Regions from separate parts of the Sporosarcina sp. FSL K6-1508 genome, predicted to be linked through region 3. Evidence: riboswitches for the same ligand, from Rfam matches in the RefSeq annotation. Region 3 holds a riboswitch; each other region holds the start of a gene.
The links. A riboswitch is a leader RNA that binds a small molecule or an ion and turns the genes downstream of it on or off. The one in region 3 is predicted to bind cobalamin.
Positions count from the first base shown of each region.

Region 1: another riboswitch for cobalamin. It lies ahead of mmgD (citrate synthase); the one in region 3 lies ahead of MKZ11_RS01490 (ABC transporter substrate-binding protein).
Region 2: another riboswitch for cobalamin. It lies ahead of MKZ11_RS04140 (hypothetical protein); the one in region 3 lies ahead of MKZ11_RS01490 (ABC transporter substrate-binding protein).

Region 1 is NZ_JBBOXF010000001.1:2,371,759-2,375,018, reverse strand. Features, by position in the region: gene MKZ11_RS11900 (bifunctional 2-methylcitrate dehydratase/aconitate hydratase) at 1-135, opposite strand, end outside; gene mmgD (citrate synthase) at 218-1,348, opposite strand; cobalamin riboswitch at 1,589-1,787, opposite strand; gene rpoN (RNA polymerase factor sigma-54) at 1,971-3,248, shown strand.
Region 2 is NZ_JBBOXF010000001.1:892,768-896,027, forward strand. Features, by position in the region: gene MKZ11_RS04135 (hypothetical protein) at 90-266, shown strand; gene MKZ11_RS04140 (hypothetical protein) at 1,498-1,725, opposite strand; cobalamin riboswitch at 1,992-2,186, opposite strand; gene MKZ11_RS04145 (MFS transporter) at 2,329-3,260, shown strand, end outside.
Region 3 is NZ_JBBOXF010000001.1:361,094-364,353, forward strand. Features, by position in the region: gene MKZ11_RS01485 (FecCD family ABC transporter permease) at 1-879, opposite strand, end outside; gene MKZ11_RS01490 (ABC transporter substrate-binding protein) at 872-1,834, opposite strand; cobalamin riboswitch at 1,954-2,137, opposite strand; gene argS (arginine--tRNA ligase) at 2,815-3,260, opposite strand, start outside.

The DNA.
Region 1 (3,260 bases), 2.0 Mb from region 3:
ACACCCGATTGTATCTATTAACACATTATGTGCTGTCTTATATGCTTCCTCGCTTGTAATTTCTTTATTTAAAACATAGTCCGTAATTTCCTCTATCAGTGTATCCATTGTCATTTGTTCTTTCAATTTCAACATCTAACTCTTCCTTTCCGCTTTCAATTTGTTTAGAATAGTATCAAGTGATGCCTAGTGTATCGCTGTTGTGGTGAACGGCCAGTTACAACTCCCCAGTTGAATGATTGCTGTGTCGTTCGCCTATATAATGAACCCTTGGACGGTATAAACGATTATTTTCATGTTGTTCAATAACATGCGCACACAATCCTACTGTTCTCGAACCAAAAAAGATTGGTGTGTATAATGGGATTGGAATGCCCAGCATCCAATATACCGGTGCCGCGTAATAATCTAGATTTGGATAAAGTCCTTTCTCTCTTTCCATTATGGTTTCTCCCGCCTCACACATTCGGTAAAGGAGATCGTCACCCTTTAGCGCACATAACTCCTTTAAAGCATCCTTCATTACCAAGGCCCTTGGATCCATCTTTTTCATATAGACTCGATGACCAAACCCCATAATTTTCTCTTTATCACGTAAACGCTTTTCTAATATCAATTCAAATGCGTCAACAGAACCAGCCTCTAAAAGCATATTCATGACCGCTTCATTCGCTCCTCCATGTAAATAGCCCTTTAAAGAAGCAACCGCTCCAGTCAATGCACCATATAAATCCGAAAACGTCGAGGCAATTACCCTTGCGGTGAAGGTGGAATTTGGCATTTCGTGCTCGCTATAAAGTAGTAGCGACTGGTCAAAAATAGATTCTTCCAACTCTGTCGGTTTCCTCCCCGTAATCATATAAAGGAAATTAGCACTGTATGGCAATTCTTTCAACGGAAGGATTTGTTCCTCTTCCTGTAAAATGTGAAAGCTGTTCGCAATTATTTCCGGTATTTTTCCAAGTAACTCGTAAGCTCTTTTTTTATTGATAGCTAGAGTGTGCTGATCAATTTCCTTATCATAGCCCGCTAAAGCAGATATCCCAGTTCGCAATGCGTCCATTGGATGTGTCTCTTTAGGCAATGCTTGCAAAATCTTTGTGACACCTTCTGGCACACCATGCTCTTTTTTCAATTTATCTTCCACACCTGTTTTTTCAGTATCAGACGGCAAGGTATTTTCCATTAGCAAGTGGACAATATCAAGATACCCTTTTGTTTTTGAAAGCTCGATTAAATCGTATCCTTTGATAATAATCTGACCCAATTCCGTATCGAGCAGCGAAATGGATGTTTCAGTGGCAATCACGCCTTCAAGTCCTGGTAAAAATGTAAGTGTATTCGTCATACTATTTTCCCCCAATCTGAATGGTTATGACTCTGAGATTTGTAAACGCTTTCACTTCACCAAAAATTATCCTATTTGTATCTGTTCGCAGCGCTTCCCCTTATTTCTGACCATAAAAAAAACAACTTCATAAGAGAAGTTGTTAAAGAGCGCCAGAATCCCAACTAAAAGAAAGCCGCCTGCTAAAAATAGGCATAGCTCATCCGCGCGTCCTTAACACCCCCTATCCTCGTAGGTCAACATGTGTTATAAAAAGAGGCAGGTCTCCTGGCTAATGATCATTGCTATTCGTACCTTCCCACTTTTTTATAAAAAGCAGTGGTTTAAACGAAATCGCTCCCATTTACAGTTGCGGGACAGCGTCGGATTCTCACCGAACTTCCCTTTTAAGCAGACCAATACATCAGTATTAATCCGCACCTATTTTTACACATATTCAATTATCGAAATATCCCCTTGACTATAACACAAACTTTTAAATATTCCAATTCTTTATTCACATCTGATTTCTATTCCTATAGAATAGTATTAAAGACTATAGGAACTATCTATCTAGCGTAAGTTGATTATTCCCAGCGGTGCATCCGGCGTTATCACACAACTTCACAAGGGGGGAAAACAAATGCAACTTGTAATTGAACAACGGCAAGGACTCCATTTAACAATGACACCTGATTTGAGACAAGCCATTGAGATATTGCAGTATTCCACTTATGAGCTATACCAATACTTACAAGAAAAAGAGTTGGAAAACCCTTTAATCGAACTAGAGTCAGATGAGTATAAACAGAAATCTGATACATATTCAACACCTTCAAAATCAACTTTACTTCCTGTAGACTTTCTTGAAAGTAATGAGGGCGGAATGAAAATTGATTTGATGCAACAGGTAACATTCACATTTAAAGATGAACAAGACCGCAAACTCCTTAAATATCTTATTTATAATTTAGATGATAATGGCTATTTATACTTGGATGAGGAGAAAACATATAATTTGCAGGAGATTGAACGAGGTATTCATCTTCTTCAGAAAGTTGGTCCAACAGGAATTGGCGCGAGAAATTTAATAGAATGTCTCCAATTGCAAATTATATATGAGTACCCTGAGGAGATACTTGCAGAATGTTTGATTCTCAACCACTTGGATTTACTGGCAAACCACAAATGGAACGAAATCGCCTTTCGTATGAATCTATCGCTAGTTGAAGTAAAAGAAATTCATGAATTTATTAAAACACTTAACCCGAAACCATGCAGTCATATCTCGGACTTCAAAACAGAGTATTTGACCCCCGACATTGTTGTTGACTTTAAGGATGAAGAGATATCTTATCACTTAAATGATGGATATCTACCAAAAATTCAACTGAATAAAGAATATACGAACTTACTTAAAGAGAAAAGTACCACGTCGAAGTATCTTAACAGCCAATTCAATGACTATCAGCAGCTTCTAAACAGCATTGAACAGCGAAGAACAACAATTTTAAAAATAATGAAAGTGATTATTAAGAGACAAGAACAGTTTTTTAAAGATGGATTTGTCTCCCTGCAACCATTAACGCTAAAAGAAGTCGCAGAAGAGATTGGTATGCATGAGTCGACTATCAGCAGGGCAACGTCGAATAAAGTAATTCAAACACCTAAAGGCACTTTCTATTTTAAAACATTATTCACGTCAAAGTTGGAAACATCGGATGGAAACGCCATATCTCAAACGAAAGTGAAAGCCCTTCTGGAAAAGTTCATTGCCGAAGAAAATAAATCCAAACCACTTTCCGATCAAACGATCGCCAATTACTTCAATAGCACAGAAGGTATTATTATTTCTAGGCGTACGATAAGTAAATACAGAGAAGAACTAAGTATACCGACTTCAAGAATGCGTAAAAAGTAATTGGATAACCTT
Region 2 (3,260 bases), 530 kb from region 3:
CTTTAGTATAGCAAATCTGAATTGGGCGAATGACCTTAAATAGGTGGTATACTGTAAAGACAAATTTAGTACGGGGGAGGAATCAGATTTTGAAATATTCAAGAACGAAAATGGAGCAGCTTGTAAAGAATGATAAGGAGCTAGCGAAACGTCTGAAACAGATAATGGCTGAGCTTGACTTAGAGAAGAGTTTCGCGTTGAAAGCATTGTATCATGCGGATGTAAAAGATGGCGGGACACATCAGAGGAATTATCAGGAGCTGTAAATACGTTAAAAGCGTGGAAAGTCTATTATGACTGTCACGCTTTTTTTGATGCCTTTTTTACCTGATCATTTCCGGTTCGCTTTCGGCGAACTGTTCATGACATCTTTACCGAGAGGCAAGTGTGTGGCTAGGAATTGCAGTTCATTGCTCCTAGTTAATCCTGTTGCGAATAGTTGCCTGTCGCATCCCTACACATCAAGACATCTCGGTAATCATATAGAGGTCGTTCAATCCAAGCAATCCCAAAGTAATTGTACAAGAAGTGCCTATATATGTTGAATTAAAGAATCCTATTGAATCTGCTGCGGTGCTCAATAAGAAGAGAGTTGTAATTCGGGATGTGGATTGTAGAACGTTTGGCGCTTTGGGGATGCCTTTCGCTAGGTTGTTCATTATCGAGAGAACTGTCATTTTGAGATGTATATGGTGAGATTGTAAGGTGATTACTATTTGATACTATATAAATTGAAATAAAGAATTCCATTGAACCGCTACGACGCTAGGGGATGCCTCCTGCCATAAGCCAGATGAGGTTTTCTTTAACCTATCTGGAATAACTTCTTGACATTAACTGTATAATTTCTGCAAAGAACGCAGAGATTATACAAACCGAACTCTTCGTTGTTCGGTTGGCTACCCCTGTTAAGGCGCCTTCGCTCAGTATATATACCGGATTCAACATATATAATTATAGTCAAGAAATCCGCAATCTAGGTTGCGGATTTCTTCACAGCTAATAAAATGCGCTTTCTCACACAGACCATCCAGCGAAGGCGCGTCTTCGTGGTAGCCGGAGCGATAAGACTGAAAGGGATCTTCTTTCTGGCTTATCGCGGGAGGCATCCACAAAGCGTCGAAGCGGTATTAGCAGAATTTCTAATTCATTCCTCATGTATTGGAACAATCGTTGATCACATTCAATCTATTTATGGCACTCCAGGTTACAGGTCTCATCCACAAAAACGAAATGCAATTTCTCAACATAGACCACCCAGCGAAGGCGCGACTTCGTGGTAGCCGGAGCGATAAGACTGAAAGTGCTCTCCTTTCCGGCTTATCGCGGGAGGCATCCACAAAGCGTCGAAGCGGTATTAGCAGGAATTCTAATTTGCTCTAAGTACTAAGGCTTTTTCAGTGGCCTCCCAAAATCCCTTGTAAAGCGTATACGCTGTATTCATTTGTTCAACATATATAGTGTTGGATTCAGTTAGTTACTGGTTGTTTTTTTAGCTTAATCTTCTGGTGAACCGATTACTTCGTGTTTGATTTCATCGAATGCTTTTTGGAGGTTACATGAATAAAGTTTTTTTACCTCTTCGTTTATAGTCGTTATTTTTCCAATCTGATCTTCGTAATAAGAATAGGTTGAAGACAGTGATTGTGATTCGCTTATGATGAGGTTTGTCATTAAGACATGTTTGAATGCGTCCAGGTAATATTCTTTTGTTCCAAGTTCCATTGGCTAAAATCCCTTTCTATTATGGAAATAAAAAAAGCATCTTCCTCGTTACTCGTAAGGAAGATGCTAGTATGCGTAAATTTGTATGGTCGCTTGTTGCCGTAACGAATAATTCATAACCAGAAGAACACTATTGAAAGCATAGCGAAAGAAGAGGAATGGATTCCTCCTGTGTTTCTTTCCGATTACGTTTTCTCGTACGGCGGCTTTTACAAGTAATTGCTCGATCATAGCCGCACTTAACACCTCCTATCCGCGTAGGGTATTGGTGTGTACTGAAATAGGCAGGTCTCCTGGCTCATGATCATCGCGTTCTTTTCCCTTCCCATTACGAATTAGTAACAGTGGAATTAAAAAGATTGCTCCCATTTACAGTTGCGGGACAGCGTCGGTTTTTCACCGAACTTCCCATTTAAGCTTTCATACAAACGTAAAAAAGCACCTAATTTCTACACGTTATTCAGTTGTGCTTTTACTATAACATACATATCGTCCGACTTAACGCGATTGCTAAACAAGGGACATATTATTGGCCCTTTACCGCAAATTTGGACAAGAAAAGTTCTATCTACCTTACTATACTCAACTTAAGGGGGATAGAAAATGAACAGATTAAAAACAACAGATCCATATCGAGTTTACATTTTTACATGCTTCTTATCGCAATTGTTTTTCACATTTATATTTACGGTGAACCTGTTGTATCATGTGCAAACTGTAAAGCTTGATCCGCTACAACTCGTGTTAATAGGGACTGTTTTGGAGCTATCCGTTTTTCTTTTTGAGATTCCAACTGGAGTTGTTTCGGATTTGAAAAGCCGGAAGTTATCTATAATAATTGGGTATATTTTAATAGGAATCGGTTTTTTAATTGAAGGGGTATTTCCCTATTTTGTAACGGTGCTAGTGGCTCAAATCGCATGGGGGATTGGCTATACCTTTACTAGTGGCTCTCAGCAAGCCTGGATTGCGGATGAAATAGGGGAGGAACGTGCTTCGCAGGCATTTATAAAAGGAGCAAAGGCTGGAAACCTCGGCCAAGTCATAGCAATTCCGCTAAGTATTGCTATGGGCTTTTTCATGATTAACTTGCCAATCATTATCGGTGGGCTATGCATGGTTGGATTGGCCGTCTATTTAATGATTTTCATGAAAGAAGAAAACTTTAAACCATTAGATAAAGAAGAAAGAATATCTACATGGGAGAGTATGAAGGGAAATATGGGCAAAATTGTTTTCCATTCTAAAGCTAGTTTCATCATGCGAATGCTATTCCTTATCGCTTTAGTCGTTGGATTTTATAGCGAAGGTTTTGACCGTTTATGGATCTCACATTTTTTTGAAGGCTCAAATATATCAACGTTAACGGATGAAAAATTAGTCGTGATAATGGGGGGCATTCAATTTATTGTCGTGCTCGTTTCCTTTGCAGCACTCCACTTTTTGAATCGAAGTGCAATCCACCAGAATTTAAGACGCATCTACGTTGTTCTTTTTGTAGCAAGTTTTCTAATCGTCATTTCATTAATTGGTTT
Region 3 (3,260 bases):
CAAGTCACAAATGATGAGCAATGTCGCACCGTTCATAAACGATAGTGTAAGGAGATGACGATGATCTGATCCCCATAGGAGCCGCGTCATATGCGGAACGACTAGACCGACAAAACCGATCGTACCGGATACTGCGACGGCAGAACCTGTAAGGATGGATCCGCCAATCAAGATGCTGAATTTACGACGCTTCACATTGACACCTAGATGATGTGCCCGTTCTTCTCCAAACAGCATCGCATTTAATTCACGGCGATTTAGCCATAGCATGAATGAACCTACGATAACGAATGGCAAAATCATCGTAATATAATTCCACCCCCGCATCGATACGCTGCCGAGTAGCCAACCAATAATTTGGCGCAACTCTTCCCCTGTGAGCGCTATCATAAGTGACAAGACAGAGCCGAGGAATGAACCGAAAATGATTCCAGTCAAAATAATTGTTTCCATTCTCATCGCGCGGTCAACGAGGCGTGCGAATCCAAGAACCAAGAACATTGTTAATGCGGCGCCGACCATGCTGAATATAGGAAGCGTATAAGTGCCTAGAAATGGAATGGAAATACCAAAAAAGAGCGTCATAACAGCACCGACCGAGGCGCCGGATGACACTCCGAGGGTGTAGGGATCAGCAAGCGGATTTTTCAATAACCCTTGAAAAGCCGCACCGGAAATTGCGAGCGATGCACCGACTAGGCCGGCCAGCACAACACGCGGCATACGAATCTTCCACAATATGTTGGTTGCTGTTGCATCTGCTCCCGCATTCCATAACGTACTGATCGGTATTTTCACAGAACCAATCGACACACCGAGCCATACCGCCACAATCAGTGCAGCGGCGGAAACGATGTAGGCAACGCTAGATTTACTCACCGAAAGCCTCAGGATAAATGGCTTTCGCTATTTCTTCAAGCCCTTCAGCTAGGCGTGGACCTGTACGACTTGTGATATTTTCTTGAACTTGAACAACTGCTTTTTCTTTGATCGCCGTAATCGTATCGAAACCTGGGCGTGCATAAACGTCTGCAACTGCCGTTTCGATATAGTCATACAACACGATAATTACATCGGGATTACGGTTAACGATTTCTTCCGGAGCTATCATAAACCAGTTTTCCTTATCAGCAGCAATATTTTCAGCACCAATCATTTCAAGCATCTGATCCATGAATGTATTTTTACCTGGTGTGTAAATATCTGGTGCTGGTGATGTTTCAACAAAAACTGTCTTTTTGTTTTCGACTGTTGCTGTTTTCGCCAATACTTCTTCTACTTTTGCTTTCATGTCCGTAATGATTTTCTCTGCCTCTACTGTTTTGCCAGTCGCTTGACCGATTGTTTCAATCGTTGTATACGTCTCTTCGAAGTTTGCTGCATTTTTTACAACAAAGACAGGAATTCCTGCGTCACGGATTTGTTGCAGTCCCGCTTCACCCTTTCCAAGTCCCGATTCATGCGCAAAAACGATTTCAGGATTCATCGATACGATTTTTTCGACGTTAAATTCCTGGCCGCCGATTTTCTCTTTTTCCGCTACTTCCGCGGGATAATCATCATAATCGTTTACGCCGACAACTTCATCAGCAAGACCTAGTTCAAATAAAATTTCCGTGTTACTCGGTATCATCGAAACGATTGTTGCCGGTGCCGTTTCTAATGTGATTTCTTTGCCGACTGCGTCCGTGAGTGTCAACGGGAACTCGGCTGTGACCACTTCACTTTTCGGTGTTCCTTCCACTTTCGGCTTGTCTTGTGTTGCAGTTCCACATGCTGCGAGTAGGAATACTGCTAGGATAGCCGTCAACCCTAATTGCCAGATTTTCTTCATGTTGTTTTCCTCCTGTTTAATCCAAATAAAAATCCCCCGTAATTGCTACGGAGGAATAAGCTGAGTAAAAATCTAGACGTATAATGACGCCGATTTTCACCAATCCTATCCTCGTAGGGTACGTGTGATCCATAAAGGCAGGTCTCCTGGCTTGTGTTCATTGCTGATCGCGTCTTCCCGGAACTTTTCCAGTGACAAATTGCGACTAGCTCACACTTACAGTGGCGGGACCGCGCCGACATTGAATCGGCTTCCCTTTTAACCCCGTCTTTAATACGAGGCACCTTTATGTTTGGTATGTATTTTCGTCCAACATTCAGTATACTATAAATTTTCAATGTGTCGATAGCGAGGGAGATTTGTAGATTTAGATATGTTGAATTAAAGAATCCCGTTGAATCTGTTGTGGTGCTTAATAATGAAAGAGTTGTAATTAGGGGATGTGGATTGTAGATCGCTTGGCGCTTTGGGGATGCCTCCCGCCATAAGCCTGGATTAGCGCTTCGCATCCAGTCTTACGGCTTCGGCGACCCCTTTGCCGCGCCTGCGCTAGGGCGTTGATTATCAGGAGAAAAGTGATTTTGAGTTGTATATGCCAAGACTATAAGGTGATTACTAGTTGATACTAATTATATTAAAGAAAGACGCACTCCCGATTGCAGATTTCATCGCAGCTAACGAAATGCTCTTTCTCACATGGACCATCCAGCGCAGGCGCGCCTTCGTGGTAGCCGGAGCGATAAGACTGAAAGTGGTCTTCTTTCTGGCTTATCGCGGGAGGCATCCACAAAGCGTCGAAGCGGTATTAGCAGGATTTCTAATTCACTCCAGGTATTTGGACTTATTCAGCGGCCTTCCAAAAGCCCTTGTAAAGAGCATACGTCGTATTCATTTGTTCAACATATATAGAGTGAATATCTGCATGTGAAAAACGCCCTACTTGCGAGATAACAATCTCTCAAGTAGGGCGTTCAATTTTATTACATCTTTTCTGGTGCAGAAACACCAATAAGTTTCAGCGCATTTGCGATTGTTGTGCGTGTGATTGTAATTAATGCTAGACGTGCTTCGGACAATTCGCGGTTCTCTGGATCCAATACTTTTTCTGCGTTATAGAAGCTGTGGAAGGTTGCAGCAAGTTCTTGGATATAGGTTGCAACGCGGTGTGGAGAACGGAGTCTCGCTGCGTCACTGATTATTTGTGGGAAGTCCCCGATTTTCTTCATTAATTCCAATTCTTTTTCAGCTTGTAATAAAGAAACATTGTCCACAGATGCTGACATTCCGTTCTCTTTAGCTTGGCGCAAGATCGATGAAATCCGTGCATGCGCATATTGCGCGTAGTACACAGGGTTTTCATTCGACTGTGAAATCGCCAGGTCTAGGTCGAAGTCCATTTGTGAATCGCCTGAACGCATTGCGAAGA